3 regions of the Streptococcus sp. 2_1_36FAA genome follow, and region 1 is predicted to be linked to each of the others. Evidence: predicted binding sites of a transcription regulator. Region 1 holds the regulator's gene; each other region holds the start of a gene.
What was found. The regulator Rex, encoded in region 1, represses fermentation and respiration genes when NADH is low (regulators of the CRP and FNR family bind a similar motif). The targets are predictions, from matches to a motif close to TTGTGAANTANTTCACAA.
Positions count from the first base shown of each region.

Region 2: the regulator Rex is predicted to act here: its motif matches at 1,330-1,347, upstream of adhE (bifunctional acetaldehyde-CoA/alcohol dehydrogenase).
Region 3: the regulator Rex is predicted to act here: its motif matches at 1,990-2,007, upstream of pflB (formate C-acetyltransferase).

Region 1 covers NZ_KI391973.1:470,748-476,129, reverse strand. The annotation lists gene HMPREF0847_RS02325 (ribose-phosphate diphosphokinase) at 1-526, shown strand, start outside; gene HMPREF0847_RS02320 (cysteine desulfurase family protein) at 536-1,663, shown strand; gene HMPREF0847_RS02315 (DUF1831 domain-containing protein) at 1,653-2,000, shown strand; gene HMPREF0847_RS02310 (DUF4649 family protein) at 2,035-2,268, shown strand; gene HMPREF0847_RS02305 (redox-sensing transcriptional repressor Rex) at 2,371-3,018, shown strand; gene radC (RadC family protein) at 3,038-3,718, opposite strand; gene HMPREF0847_RS02295 (class A sortase) at 3,802-4,557, opposite strand; gene gyrA (DNA gyrase subunit A) at 4,561-5,382, opposite strand, start outside.
Region 2 covers NZ_KI391976.1:514,036-519,417, reverse strand. The annotation lists gene HMPREF0847_RS10285 (acyltransferase family protein) at 1-1,065, shown strand, start outside; gene adhE (bifunctional acetaldehyde-CoA/alcohol dehydrogenase) at 1,381-4,032, shown strand; gene HMPREF0847_RS11300 (hypothetical protein) at 4,614-4,760, opposite strand; gene HMPREF0847_RS11295 (hypothetical protein) at 4,791-4,961, opposite strand.
Region 3 covers NZ_KI391976.1:374,719-380,100, forward strand. The annotation lists gene HMPREF0847_RS09615 (hypothetical protein) at 222-548, opposite strand; gene dinB (DNA polymerase IV) at 761-1,825, opposite strand; gene pflB (formate C-acetyltransferase) at 2,075-4,390, shown strand; gene HMPREF0847_RS09630 (threonine/serine exporter family protein) at 4,528-5,286, shown strand; gene HMPREF0847_RS09635 (threonine/serine exporter family protein) at 5,291-5,382, shown strand, end outside.

The DNA of each region.
Region 1 (5,382 bases):
TGTTGACAATCTTTACACTGTTCCTCTTTTTGCAAAACACTATTGCGATAAAGGCTTAACAGGTGATGATGTTGTCGTTGTAAGTCCAAAGAACTCAGGTGTTAAGAGAGCTCGTAGTTTAGCAGAACATCTAGATGCTCCTATCGCTATTATAGACTATGCTCAAGACGATGCTCACCGCAATGAAGGGTATATTATTGGTGAGGTAGCTGGTAAGAAAGCGATCTTAATTGATGACATCTTGAATACTGGACGTACCTTTACTGAAGCTGCTAAAATTGTCGATCGAGAAGGAGCAACCGAAATCTATGCGGTTTCAAGCCACGGTATCTTCGTTGACGGTGCCGCTGAAAAATTAGATGCTGTTCCGATCAAAGAAATTTTAGTAACCGATTCTGTAGACACCAAAGAAAAAACTCCAAAAAACATCCAGTATATCACAGCAAGTGAGTTGATTGCTGATGCTATTGTCCGCATCCAAGAGAGAAAACCAGTCAGTCCTCTCTTTGCATATAATAAAAAATAAGGACTGAAGATGATTTATTTTGACAATGCAGCCACGACCCCTCTTTCGTCTGTAGCTATCCAAAAGATGACCGACTTAATGGTACAGGTCTATGGAAATCCATCTAGCACTCATCAACATGGACGAGAGGCTAGCAAGATTCTTAGACAGGCCAGGCAGACTATTGCTCAGGTATTGCGAACTAATGCCAAAAATATTCTGTTCACTTCTGGTGCTACCGAAAGCAATAATACCATACTAAAAGGCTATGCTCTCAAGCATCAAGATCTAGGAAAACACATTATTACGACAGCAATTGAGCATCATTCTGTTTTAGAACCCTTACACCATTTAGCCGAAAAATACGGATTTGAGATTTCTTTTATCCAACCAGTCGACGGAAAGATACGAGTAAAAGATATAAAGGATGCACTTCGTCCTGACACAATTCTTGTTTCTACCATGTTTGCTAATAATGAGACCGGTTATCTACTACCTATTAAGGAAATTGGAGAAGTTTTAAAAGCTCATCCAGCAAAATTTCATGTAGATGCGGTTCAAGCTATGGGGAAGATTCCTATCTATCCAGAAGAATTAGGAATTGATTTTTTAAGTGCTTCAGCTCATAAATTTCACGGGCCGAAGGGAACTGGCTTCTTATATGCTAAAGATTTCCACTTTGATAATCTACTTCACGGTGGAAGCCAGGAAGATAAAAAAAGAGCTGGTACAGAAAACATCATTTCCATTGCCGGAATGGCCACAGCACTGGAAAATAACATTGAACATATAACCGAAAACTCCAGTCACATTCAAGAGCTTCGACACGAACTTTTGAAAGGACTCGGCACTATCGACTATTATCTCAATGAACAGGAGCCTCATTTACCTCATGTGCTTAACATGGGATTTCCCGGCCAAGTAAACGATATTCTGCTGATGAAGTTAGATATGGAAGGTATTTCTGTCTCCACAGGATCAGCATGTACTGCTGGAGCGATTGAGCCAAGCCTCGTTTTGTCGGCTTTTTATGGTGAGACATCCCCCCGATTAAAAGAATCCTTCAGAATCAGTTTTTCTGATCAAAATACTGTTCAAGAAGTACAAATTTTAACAAAAAAATTAAAAGAAATTTTAGGAGAAACACATGGCCTTTGAAAAGTCAGTAGCATTAAAAGATTGTTTATACAGTTATGAAGTAAATCCAAATGTTAAAAAATTTACATTAAAGGATAATACCTTTGCCGAAACAAAAGTAGGAAACTTTGAGCTAACTCGCCTCTTAGAAGAAATTCCAAATAGTGGTCAAGGATTTTTGTTGAAGATTATTTTCAATAAAGACCTGTCAGGCTTTAAAATTAATATCACAGATAAATCTGGTCTTCGCTTAGTTAATATTTTTAAATCAGAAGATCAAAAGATTATTCAGCAGAAATTCTACTTTTTGATGGATAGTTTAGTTGAGAGAGAGATTTTTATAAAGACAGAACAATAATCCAACATTCATTCAAGAATAGCAGAGAATATACATGATTGAACTTAAATACTTAGATTCTTATAAGGCCGAACGAATCGTTCGTTATCTTGATTTTGATGAATTCATGCTAGCTTTTTCAGGCTGTGTCACTATTCCGGATAACTTAAAGGTCCTCTCTTTGACTTATAACGGTAAGGAACTTCCCTACGAAGGAAAAATAGGCAATCTCTATCGAACCATGTCACAGTTTGATTTGTCAGCATACGAAAATAAAAAAGAAAACTAAGGATTTTAGTTTTCTTTTTTATTTTTACTTTCTTGGATTATTTTAAAATAGTTGATTTTTTCACAAACTTTCTATAAAATAGAAATGAAAGGACGTGATTTTGTGAAAACTGAAAAAAATTCAAGTATTCCTCGTGCAACTGCCAAGCGTTTATCCCTCTACTACCGTATTTTTAAACGTTTTAATGCAGAAAAAATAGAAAAAGCCAGTTCCAAACAAATTGCTGAAGCAATTGGTATTGACTCTGCTACTGTTCGAAGAGATTTTTCTTATTTTGGTGAACTTGGACGCAGAGGTTTTGGCTACGATGTTAAAAAATTAATGAATTTTTTTGCTGATCTACTTAATGATAACTCAATCACCAATGTCATGCTTGTAGGCGTTGGTAATATGGGGCACGCTCTTCTCCACTACCGCTTCCACGAAAGAAATAAGATGAAAATTGTCATGGCTTTTGACGTTGATAGCCATAAAGAAGTTGGAACAAAAACTCCTGACGGCATTCCAATTTATGGAATTTCTCAAATCAAAGAGAAAATCAAGGACGCTGACATCAAGACAGCAATTTTAACTGTTCCAAGTGTAAAAGCCCAGGAAGTAGCCAATATTCTTGTAGAGGCTGGAATAAAAGGGATCATGAGTTTTTCACCTGTACATCTTCACCTGCCAAAAGAAATTGTGGTTCAGTACGTCGATTTGACAAGCGAACTGCAAACTCTTCTCTACTTTATGAAAAAAGAGCATGATTAAGCACTATAGCTAACCGTCCTTAAATGAGGTCTGTTTCCTCTCGATAACTATAATAGCTATCCCCTCCCACAATTAAATGATCCAATAAAACGAAGCCCATCATTTCGCAGGCTTCTTTTATTTTCTCAGTCACCTGATCATCATCCCTACTTGGCCTAGTCGCGCCTGAAGGATGATTATGGACCAAGATAATTGATGTCGCCATATGCTTAATCGCATAATGAAGAATCTCCCTAGGTTCTGCTAAACTCCGAGTCAGACTTCCAATGAAAATTGTCTGTTGATGAATAATCTGATTTTGTGTGTTCAAATAAAGTGCAACCAAATGCTCCTGTTTTTTATGACTTAATTCCTGTTGCATTTTCTTAGCAAGTTTTTGACTACTCAGTATACGTTCTCCTTCAAAATTCTCCGCTTTTGAAATACGACTACCCAACTCAATCATGGCCTGTAGCTCAATCGCCTTTACTTGCCCTATACCAGATATCCCCTGTAGTTCAGATAGAGTCATGTGACGCAGTTCAGTCAGACTTGATACTGATGCTAAAATTCTACTAGCTATTTGGAATACATTCTCTTTTTTATTTCCTGTACGAATGAGAATAGACAGCAATTCCTGATTGCTTAACTGCTCTGCTCCTAGTCTTACTAATCGTTCCCGTGGTAATAATGATTCCTCTTGAAATGATATACTGTACATAAAAACCTCCTTACAATCTATTTATTCGCAAAAGAAAAAAGGAAAGCATTAAACTTATGCTTCCTTCTTTTTTATTATAAGATTTATAGTTGCATTTGATTGTATGATTTATTGAAGTAGTTCAAAATCTTCTTCGGTGTTTCTTTGTATGGAGTTTCACTTTCTAAAACACCCTTAACAATTGTACGAGAAGTTGCCGCAGCATCTTCACAGGTTACCAAAGTAACCTCTGCTGTACCATCAGCTGCATCATCAACCACATCTACCCTTTCAGGTTCCACGTTTTCAACACTAGTTATTGAATAAGTATAAACTTTATCTTTATCTGTCAGATAAATCTTCATACCAGCTTTTGCTCGATCAAGAGGGGAGAAGAGCATTTCATTGGCTCCCGTAATCCCGAAAACATGGTGGCTAGCTAAAGCATAGTTTCCTTTTCCCATTTGCTGAGTTTCTTTCATAGTACCAGCGCCATAATAAAGACCTGCATTCTCCAGTCCATTAAAAATTGGTAAATTAAGGGATAGTTCAGGAATCGCAATCCCACCGATAACAGGAAGTTGTTGCGCTTTCCATTGAGCATTTAAAACTGCTTCAGTCGATAGAGGCTCAACCTTTTCAAAATTGAAACTACCTTTACTTGCTTTATTCTTCTCAATTTCTTTCTTAGATACTTTAGAAACCTGGTACTTGTTTGTATGCCAAACCATAATCATATTTCTAATTGAAGAATTAAAGATTAGGGCAAGTGCAACTAACAGTAAGATAACCGAAAGAATATTTAATATAATATTACGTCTACTACGTTTCTTCTTGGCTCTTCGTGATCCTCTAGCCATATTTTACTCCTTCTCGTCTTGCAACTCTTCTTTATCATCTGCTTCTACAGTTGTAAAGGTAACAATCTGAGCATTCTGATCAAGACGCATAACCTTAACACCCATTGTAGAGCGACCAGTTTGTGAAATATTTGCAACACTTGTCCGAATAATCACACCAGTATTGGTTATGATCATCAGATCTTCTTGACCATTGACTGTCATTAAACCAGCTAAAGGACCATTTTTCTCTGTAATATTAGCTGTTTTAATCCCTTTACCACCACGGCCTTTTGTCGGATATTCACTAGCAAGAGTTCGCTTACCATAACCCTTCTCAGTAATAACAAGAACTTCATCGTTGTCAGACACAACACCTGCTCCAACAACCTGGTCACCGTCTCTTAGGTTAACACCACGTACACCAGTTGCAATACGACTCATGTTACGAACAGCTGTCTCATTGAAGCGAACAGAATAACCAAATTTTGTTCCGATAATAACATCAGCAGCTCCATCAGTTAGGAAAACATTAATCAGCTCGTCTTCATCCTTCAAATTCAAAGCCTTGAGTCCATTCTGACGAATATTAGCAAAATCAGCCACACTAGTACGCTTGACTACCCCAAGCCGAGTTGTAAAGAAGAGATAAGAGTCCTGGCTATGATCTTGTTCAACGTTGATAATAGTTTGAATTGTTTCTCCTTCATCCAATTTCAGGAGATTCACAATTGGTAAACCTTTTGCAGTCCGGCCATATTCAGGTATCTCATATCCTTTCAGACGATAAACTCGTCCCTTATTAGTGAAGAAGAGTAGACGATCATGAGTACTAGTCGAAACAAG
Region 2 (5,382 bases), on a different contig from region 1:
CTAACCTTCCTGCTTCGTTTTGATAATATCTTTACTTATTTAGTCGGTTTTCTCCTGGCAACGATAGCAGCCTTGGCCATGATTTTGGGAGCTCGTGTTCTCCATGAAAAGACGCCGAAGCTGGCTGAGCCAATCTGGGTCACATTTATTGCTGATACGAGTTATGGTGTTTATCTCTTCCATTGGCCTTTTTACATTATTTTCAGTCAGCTGATGGGAAATGCAGGAGCAGTATTATTAACTACTCTTCTATCCTTTGCCTTTGCAGCAGTCTCCTTCTATATTTTAGAACCTGTATTAGCTGGTAGAAAACCAGATTTGTTTGGTATTAAGCTCGATGTGAAATCAATTGCGAGACCAATTTTTTATAGTCTGATCCCTCTGGGACTCATCTGCTTCTTTATCATCTTTACTTCACCTAAGGTTGGAGCTTTTGAGGAAGACTTAATGATTAATGCTTTAAATCAAGCGGATAGTAAGATGCAATTAACTCGTAGCCAAGCGGATCAAACAACAGCTACTGATTACAATGTGGCGCCTGGAACGACCTTGATAGGTGATTCTGTAGCTTTGCGAGCTAATGACTGGTTACAAGAAGCTATTCCTGGTGTGCAATTGGATGCAGCTGTCAGCCGAAATTTGGAATCAGGTTTAGAGGTTTATCAAACAGATATTAGCAACAAGGTTCTTCTGCAAAATGTAGTCCTTGCTTTAGGAGCTAATACAGTTCCTAATTACGAAGAAGTGCTTAATAAACTGGTTGAAAAACTTCCAAAAGGACACCGTTTAATCTTAGTGACTCCATATGATGGACGAGTTGCCGGAGATGAAAATAGTGATCTAGTAAAAACTCGGCAGTACCAATTGGAATTGGCGAAGAAATATGATTATGTCTACGTAGCAGATTGGTATCAAGCAGCTATTGATAATCCTGCTATCTGGTATGGAACGGATTACGTTCACTTTGGCACTGAGTCACAAAGCATTGCTGCAGGTGGTCAATTATACGCTCAAACAATCAAGGCTACGCTTGATGAAGCTAATAAAGGTCCTGTCAAACCTTAATTTAATGATGAATATAAAGGCCCGATATTCGGGTTCTTTATATATAATATATGAAAGCGCTTACCTAATTTTTACAAGCTTCTGTGAAAATATGTAAACAAATCTATGTGAAATTAAATTATTACAAAATTTGATTTCACAAAAAAATAGAGGCAGTCGCAGCAATAAATGGAGATTGAAATATATTTCACAAACAATAATAAAAAAGTTTGTGAAATGTAAGCGAAAGTGTTTACAAAGGAAAGCAAATGGGTTATAATGAAATTGTGAAAAAATTAACAAAGGATAAATTCCTTGAAAGCTATGGAGGAAAATATGGCTGATAAAAAAACTGTGACACCTGAGGAAAAGAAACTTGCAGCTGAAAAGCATGTAGATGAGCTAATACAAAAGGCCTTGGTTGCTCTTGAAGAAATGCGCAAATTGGACCAAGAACAAATCGACTACATTGTAGCTAAGGCTTCTGTTGCAGCACTTGACGCCCATGGAGAATTGGCGCTTCATGCTTATGAAGAAACTGGCCGTGGAGTTTTTGAAGATAAGGCGACAAAAAATCTATTTGCCTGTGAACACGTTGTAAACAACATGCGTCACACGAAGACAGTTGGCGTTATTGAAGAAGATGATGTAACAGGCTTGACTTTGATTGCTGAACCAGTTGGTGTTATCTGTGGGATTACTCCAACAACCAACCCAACTTCAACTGCAATCTTTAAGTCTTTGATTTCATTGAAGACTCGTAATCCAATCGTCTTTGCTTTCCACCCATCTGCACAAGAATCATCTGCACATGCAGCTCAAATCGTTCGTGATGCAGCAATTGCAGCAGGTGCCCCTGAAAACTGTGTGCAATGGATTACCCAACCATCTATGGAAGCAACTAGCGCTCTTATGAACCATGAAGGAGTGGCTACAATCCTTGCAACTGGTGGTAACGCAATGGTGAAGGCTGCCTATTCATGCGGAAAACCAGCCCTTGGGGTAGGTGCCGGAAACGTACCAGCTTATGTTGAAAAATCAGCGAATATCCGTCAGGCAGCTCATGATATCGTGATGTCTAAGTCCTTTGACAATGGTATGGTCTGTGCATCTGAGCAAGCTGTTATCATTGACAAAGAAATTTACGATGAATTTGTAGAAGAATTCAAGTCTTACCACACTTATTTTGTAAATAAAAAAGAAAAAGCTCTTCTTGAAGAATTCTGCTTCGGTGTGAAAGCCAACAGCAAGAACTGCGCTGGTGCGAAGCTCAATGCAGATATCGTAGGTAAGCCAGCAGCTTGGATTGCAGAACAAGCAGGATTTACAGTTCCTGAAGGAACCAATATCCTTGCTGCAGAATGTAAAGAAGTTGGCGAAAAAGAGCCATTGACTCGTGAAAAATTATCTCCAGTTATTGCTGTGTTGAAATCTGATAGTCGTGAAGACGGAATTAACAAGGCTCGCCAAATGGTTGAATTTAATGGTCTTGGTCACTCAGCAGCGATCCATACTGCAGATGAAGAATTGACTAAAGAATTTGGTAAAGCAGTTAAAGCTATTCGTGTTATCTGTAACTCACCTTCTACTTTCGGTGGTATTGGGGACGTTTATAATGCCTTCTTGCCATCATTGACACTTGGATGTGGCTCTTACGGACACAACTCAGTTGGAGATAACGTCAGCGCCATCAACCTCTTGAACATCAAAAAAGTCGGAAGACGGAGAAATAACATGCAATGGATGAAACTTCCTTCAAAAACATACTTTGAACGTGACTCAATTCAATACCTTCAAAAATGTCGTGACGTTGAGCGTGTCATGATCGTTACAGACCATGCTATGGTAGAGCTTGGTTTCCTAGATCGCATCATCGAACAACTCGATCTTCGTCGTAATAAGGTTGTTTATCAAATTTTTGCAGACGTAGAACCAGATCCAGATATCACAACAGTTGAACGTGGTACAGAGATCATGCGTGCCTTCAAACCTGATACAATCATCGCACTTGGTGGTGGTTCACCAATGGACGCAGCTAAAGTAATGTGGCTCTTCTATGAACAACCAGAAGTTGACTTCCGTGACCTTGTTCAAAAATTCATGGATATTCGTAAACGTGCCTTTAAGTTCCCATTGCTTGGTAAGAAGACTAAGTTTATCGCGATCCCTACAACATCTGGTACAGGATCTGAAGTAACACCGTTTGCAGTTATCTCTGATAAGGCTAACAACCGTAAATACCCAATCGCTGACTACTCATTGACTCCTACTGTAGCCATCGTAGACCCTGCTTTGGTATTAACAGTTCCAGGATCTGTTGCTGCGGACACTGGTATGGACGTATTGACTCATGCAACAGAAGCATACGTATCTCAAATGGCCAGCGACTACACCGATGGTCTTGCCCTTCAAGCAATCAAACTTGTTTTTGAAAATCTTGAAAGCTCTGTGAAGAATGCAGATTTCCATTCACGTGAAAAGATGCATAATGCTTCAACTATTGCTGGTATGGCTTTCGCCAATGCTTTCTTGGGTATTTCTCACTCAATGGCTCATAAGATTGGTGCGCAATTCCATACAATCCACGGTCGTACAAATGCTATCTTGCTGCCATACGTAATCCGTTACAATGGTACACGTCCAGCTAAGACAGCGACATGGCCTAAGTACAACTACTACCGTGCTGATGAAAAATACCAAGATATCGCTCGCATGCTTGGCTTACCGGCTTCAACTCCAGAAGAAGGTGTGGAATCTTACGCAAAAGCTGTCTACGAACTTGGTGAGCGCGTTGGTATCCAAATGAACTTCAAGGCTCAAGGAATTGATGAAAAAGAATGGAAGAAACATTCTCGTGAATTGGCCTTCCTTGCCTATGAAGACCAATGTTCTCCAGCTAACCCACGTCTTCCAATGGTTGACCATATGCAAGAAATCATTGAAGATTCTTACTACGGTTACAAAGAACGTCCAGGACGTCGTAAATAAGTACATGGCTGAAGGAGTGAAAAACTCCTGTAAAGATCATAAAAAAATCCCTCGCTCGCATGAGTGAGGGATTTTCGTATATTGATCAGCAAAAGAGTTTCAATATTCCCCAAAAGGGCTTTATGGAATGATAACAATAAGCAGATCTTATCTAGATTTTGGCCCCTTGTTTGGTAGTTTGTAGACAGTTTTGCTTGTTGAAAAGTTGAGAATAGGATGATTTTATCTGAATGGAGTAACTTCTTTTATCCTGGTTAATGAATTTAAAAACCAGATGAGTTCATATTGCTCATCTGGTTTGTTTAGATTAATAGGCTGGCTTTTGATTGGCAAACATCAACTGAAATGGTGTTTGGATCAAATCCAGCAGTAGTTTACTGTATGTCTTTGGACACAGGCTTTCTTTTATGTTCCCTATTTCGTCTGAATTCGTACCTTAGACAGAAAAATAGGATAGTTGGAACTAATAGATTAGGAAGGTTGCCAATTTTCAGAACATGCATATCGTTTAATACATAAAAAATGACATAGACAAGATACAAGACAGTTATAACTATTTCTTTTTTAGATAACATAATGGTCTATTTTTTTCGTCTAGCTAAGTCACTACCAATAACATATGCAGCAGCGAAAATTCCGACTAAAACTCCTAAATCACCACCTTGGATTTCTGCCAAGCTTGTCTCAGTTAGTGTTTCATATTTATCAATGCTATTGAAATTACTCATGTTATTCTCCTTTTATATAAGTATAGGGTTTTAGCGGTTAATTAAATAACCTAGGCTTAGTCCAGATAGAGCTGCTACTCCAATTTTCCATACAGCAATACCCGCAATAGTAGCAGTGAAGAATTCTCCCCCTTCCACATTCATCAATTCATCTTCAGTTAGGGCTAGGTAGTGGTTTTCAATTGTTGTCATATTTTCCATTGTATATTCTCCTTTATTATATAGGTTGCCAACTGTTAAGTTGGTAGAAGTGAAGCTAGCTTTAGGACTAGCGGTTGAGCCTTATCTCATCTATGGTCTAGAGAATGAGAAGTGCAAATCTAGAGGACCGTCGATTTCCTGAAGGGGCTTGGCGTCTAAAAAACCATAAGGCAGGCATGGCAACTCCGCCACTTGTTTCTTCTAACTCTTGTTTGGTTAGTTCTTTGAATTCTTTCATTATTATCTCCAATCTTTTAGATTTTGAAAAATAGAGGCCAGAAAAGTGGTAATAAAAACATCTTGCTACTCCTTTACAGTTTGTTAAGCGATTTTGCTTACACTTAACTATTCGCAGGAAGATGAGAAAAATGAAAAAGAAAGTAAAAAAATTTAAATATCTTATTTGAGCTTTGTTATGTAT
Region 3 (5,382 bases), on a different contig from region 1:
AAACGCAGATTTTTAAAATCCGACCATTCGGTTTGTTTTATTGTAAAAAAATAAAGACCTGCGCCAAATAGAAAACGTAGTCTTTTAGTCCTTGCCTAAAATAAAAAGCAAAGATAGACTAAATAATGCTAAAAGCTATGTCAGCACCGTTTAGCTACTGCCTGCTGCTTTTAGTTTCTAAGTTGTCCTGACTCTGATGCTTAATACAGGCCATTTCTCTGCTACTTGCTCCTTTCTTTATTTTGCAATCGCCGAATTTGCCAGAGATTGGAGGCAAGGCTCAGACTGCCTACTGCCATAATACCCAGTCCTCGCCAAGGGCTAAAGACAGAAGTCAGCAAGCCACCAGCAAGGACAGCATATCCAGCTTTGACTCCCCACTTAGAATAGCGTATGAGATTCTCATCCTGTGTTATCTTTTCTAGCCACACCTTACGTTTTTCTGCCTGCTGCTGCAAAAACTCTTTCTGACCTTCCCGCTGCCGATCCAGCTCCTGATTAAACTTGAGGATGTGCTCGCTTGTTTTTTCTACTACAGATTTCTTCATTTCTGCTCCTTTCTTTTTAAAAACCGACCAGGCGGTTTTTTATTTTATAGACTCAGTATAACAGACACAGAAAACTTTGTCCAGTATTTTTTCAAAAAAGATTATTTTTAGTTAATGAAAATTATCAGCCAACTTAGAAACTCGTCACAAGCAACTCTCTCATGCTAAAAACTATATCTAAAAAAGCCCGGTAACGAACCAAGCCTTTATCTTTATTCAAACCCCGTCACTGTCAGCCCTAGCAGACGAATACCTCGTGGTTGTTCTTCCAAGCTATCGTAAATCTCATGAGCCGTTCGCTCGATTTGCTCCTTGTCTTGAGTAGCTAGATTCAAACTTTTCCTTTTAGTCAAGGTGGAGAAATCGGCATAACGGATTTTCAGAACGATGGTTCGTCCTTTCTTATCATGCTTAGTCAGGCTATTTTCTACCTTCTGTGCCAGCAGGGTCAGCTCTTTCTTGATATCCTCCTCACTATAGAGCAGTTTGGCATAGGTCCGCTCCTTCCCAATCGACTTACGGATGCGATTGGACTTGACTGGACTATTACTGATGCCACGCGCTTTACGATAGAGATCAAAACCAAAGCGGCCAAACTTATCAATCAAGGTCATTTCTGGTATCTTGAGCAGATCTCCACCAGTATAAACTCCCATTTCATGTAGTTTCTCAACACTCTTCTTACCAACCCCATGAAACTTAGCAATATCCATTGGCGCTAGAAAGGCCTCTGCTTCCTCAGGCAGAATAACAGTCAGACCATGAGGCTTCTCATAGTCACTGGCAATCTTGGCCAGAAACTTATTATAAGAAACGCCTGCCGAAGCCGTCAGTTGCAGCTCATTCCAGATATCGTGCTGAATCAACTTGGCTATTTTGACTGCGGATTTAATCCCCAGCTTGTTTTCCGTTACATCCAGATAAGCCTCGTCGATACTCATTGGCTCAATCAAGTCCGTATAGCGTTTGAAAATCTCTCGGATCTGCAAGCCGACCGCCTGATATTTTTCGTAATTCCCAGAGATAAAAATCCCCTGCGGGCAACGCTCATAGGCTTCCTTGGAGCTCATAGCCGAATGAACTCCGAACTTTCTGGCCTCATAATTACAGGTGGAGACGACACCACGACCGCCAGTCAAGCGTGGGTCGCTGCCGATGATGACCGGATGCCCCTTTAACTTAGGATTATCCCGCTCTTCCACCGAAGCGAAAAAAGCGTCCATATCAATGTGGATGATTTTTCTTGATGTGTCGTTAATTAAGGGGAATATCAACATTCTAGTCGCCTCTTATTCTTGTCTTCCAATTCTAGTATAACCTTTTTCTCATTTTTGCCCAACTATTTGCTAAGAAATTTCTCTCATCCGTCTATATAGTACACTTTTCGGATTTTCAGACAACTGTATTATAAAAGAAAAGGCTTACAAATCCCGAAAACACTTTGTGTAAACGATTACTATGTGTTATACTTTAACTATACAAATGTAACAGATACTTGTTACTAGAAAGAAAAAGAGGAATTTAACATGGTTGTTAAAACTGTTGTCGAAGCACAAGATATTTTTGACAAGGCTTGGGAAGGCTTCAAAGGTGAAGATTGGAAAGAAAAAGCAAGTATTTCACGCTTTGTTCAAGCTAACTACACTCCTTACGATGGAGATGAAAGCTTCTTAGCAGGTCCAACTGAACGCTCTCTTCATATTAAAAAGATTATTGAAGAAACAAAGGCTCACTATGAAGCAACTCGTTTCCCAATGGACACTCGCCCAGCATCTATTGCAGGTATCCCAGCTGGCTACATCGACAAAGATAACGAGCTAATCTATGGTATCCAAAACGACGAACTCTTCAAATTAAACTTCATGCCAAAAGGTGGTATCCGTATGGCTGAAACAACTTTGAAGGAAAATGGTTATGAGCCAGATCCAGCTGTTCACGAAATCTTTACTAAGTACGTGACAACAGTTAACGATGGTATCTTCCGTGCTTACACTTCAAACATTCGTCGTGCTCGCCACGCTCACACAGTTACTGGTCTTCCAGATGCATACTCTCGTGGACGTATCATCGGAGTTTATGCTCGTCTTGCTCTTTATGGAGCTGACTACTTGATGGCTGAAAAAGTAAACGACTGGAATGCTTTGACAGAAATCGACGAAGAAACAATTCGTCTTCGCGAAGAAATCAACTTGCAATACCAAGCACTTGGTGAAGTTGTTAAATTAGGTGACCTTTACGGAGTTGATGTTCGCCGTCCTGCCTTCGATACTAAAGAAGCTATCCAATGGACAAACATTGCCTTCATGGCAGTCTGCCGCGTCATCAACGGTGCCGCAACTTCTCTTGGACGTGTGCCAATCGTTCTTGACGTCTTTGCAGAACGTGACCTTGCTCGTGGCACTTACACTGAAAGCGAAATCCAAGAATTTATCGATGACTTCGTTTTAAAACTTCGTACTGTTAAATTTGCTCGTACAAAAGCTTACGACCAACTGTATTCTGGTGACCCAACCTTCATCACTACTTCTATGGCAGGTATGGGTAACGATGGTCGTCACCGTGTTACTAAGATGGACTACCGTTTCTTGAACACTCTTGACAACATCGGTAACTCTCCAGAACCAAACTTGACAGTTCTTTGGACTGATAAATTACCATATAACTTCCGTCGCTACTGTATGCACATGAGCCACAAACACTCTTCTATCCAATATGAAGGTGTAACAACAATGGCTAAAGATGGATATGGTGAAATGAGTTGTATCTCATGTTGTGTATCTCCACTTGACCCAGAAAATGAAGAACAACGCCACAACATCCAGTACTTCGGTGCTCGTGTAAACGTTCTGAAAGCTCTTCTTACTGGTCTCAACGGTGGTTATGACGACGTGCATAAAGACTACAAAGTATTTGACATCGATCCTATCCGTGACGAAGTTCTTGAATTTGAATCAGTTAAAGCTAACTTTGAAAAATCACTTGATTGGTTGACAGACACTTACGTAGATGCTTTGAACATCATCCACTACATGACTGATAAGTATAACTACGAAGCTGTTCAAATGGCCTTCTTGCCTACTCATCAACGTGCTAACATGGGATTCGGTATCTGTGGATTTGCTAACACTGTTGATACATTGTCAGCTATCAAGTACGCTACAGTTAAACCAATCCGTGACGAAAATGGATACATCTACGATTACGAAACAATCGGTGAATACCCACGTTGGGGTGAAGATGATCCTCGTTCAAATGAATTGGCTGAATGGTTGGTTGAAGCTTACACAACTCGTTTGCGTAGCCACAAACTATACAAGAACGCTGAAGCTACAGTATCACTCTTGACAATCACATCTAACGTTGCTTACTCTAAACAAACTGGTAACTCACCAGTCCACAAAGGAGTTTACCTTAACGAAGATGGTACTGTGAACTTGTCTAAACTTGAGTTCTTCTCACCAGGTGCTAACCCATCTAACAAGGCAAAAGGTGGCTGGTTGCAAAACTTGAACTCACTTGCTAGTCTGGACTTCAGTTATGCAGCTGACGGTATCTCTCTGACAACTCAAGTATCACCTCGTGCGCTTGGTAAAACTCATGACGAACAAGTAGACAACTTGGTAACAATCCTTGATGGTTACTTTGAAAATGGTGGACAACACGTTAACTTGAACGTTATGGACTTGAAGGACGTTTACGACAAGATTATGTCTGGTGAAGACGTTATCGTTCGTATCTCTGGTTACTGTGTAAATACTAAGTACCTCACTCCAGAGCAAAAGACTGAATTGACTCAACGTGTATTCCACGAAGTCCTTTCTATGGATGATGCTTTGAGCTAATAAGTCATTAAATTCAACTATAAAGGAAGATTGGTTTATTTCCAGTCTTCTTTTTTGATTTTGCATGGAATTTTTATGAAGAAGCTTCTGAATTTTGCTATAATAGAAGAAAGTTTAGAAACACTTGGAAAGAGATTATGGAAGAGTCAAAAGAATTTAATCTAGCCGTAGATGTCATCATGCTAGCCGGAACCCTCTTATTGCAAAGCGGATCTGAAATCTATCGTGTAGAAGATACCATGATTCGTATCGCTCATTCGCAGGGGATTATTGATTGCAATGCTCTAGCTATGCCAGTTGCGATTTTCTTCTCCGTCGAGAATACGAATTTCTCTCGTATGAAACGTATTGTGCATTCAAATTATAATATTGAGAAGGTCTGTGATGTCAACCAAGTCTCCCGTCAGTTGACCAGTGGTCAATTAACCTTGCAAGAGGCTTACGATGAACTCTTGCGTCTCAAAAACAAATGTCTGCCATACAACAAAAAACAATTGACCATTGCAGCTACGCTCAGTGCCCCATTTTTTTCCATCATGTTTGGAGGAAATTTTTACGATGCACTTGGCGCTGCTGTGGCAACCTTCTTTGGCTTTACCTTTTCACTGTACGCTGAGAAGTATGTACGAATTCCTTTTGTTACAGCCTTTGCAGGTGCCTTTGTTTTTGGTTTACTAGCACAGGCTTGGGCGCGCTACTCTGGTTTTAACTCAACTGCAGACTTGATTATAGCAGGCTCTGTCATGCCTTTTGTCCCTGGGATTGCCCTGACTAATGCTGTCCGTGACATCATGACCAACCATATCAACTCGGGAATGAGTAAACTTTTTGAATCTCTTCTCATTACCCTTGCTCTCGGTGCGGGTACTTCCGTAGCCCTTGTATTAATGAAATAAAACTATGACAATACTAACATTTTTCCTTCAAGCTCTTGCAAGTTTATTGGCTATTATTACTTTCCTTATCGTTTTAAATGTCCAGCGCAGAATGCT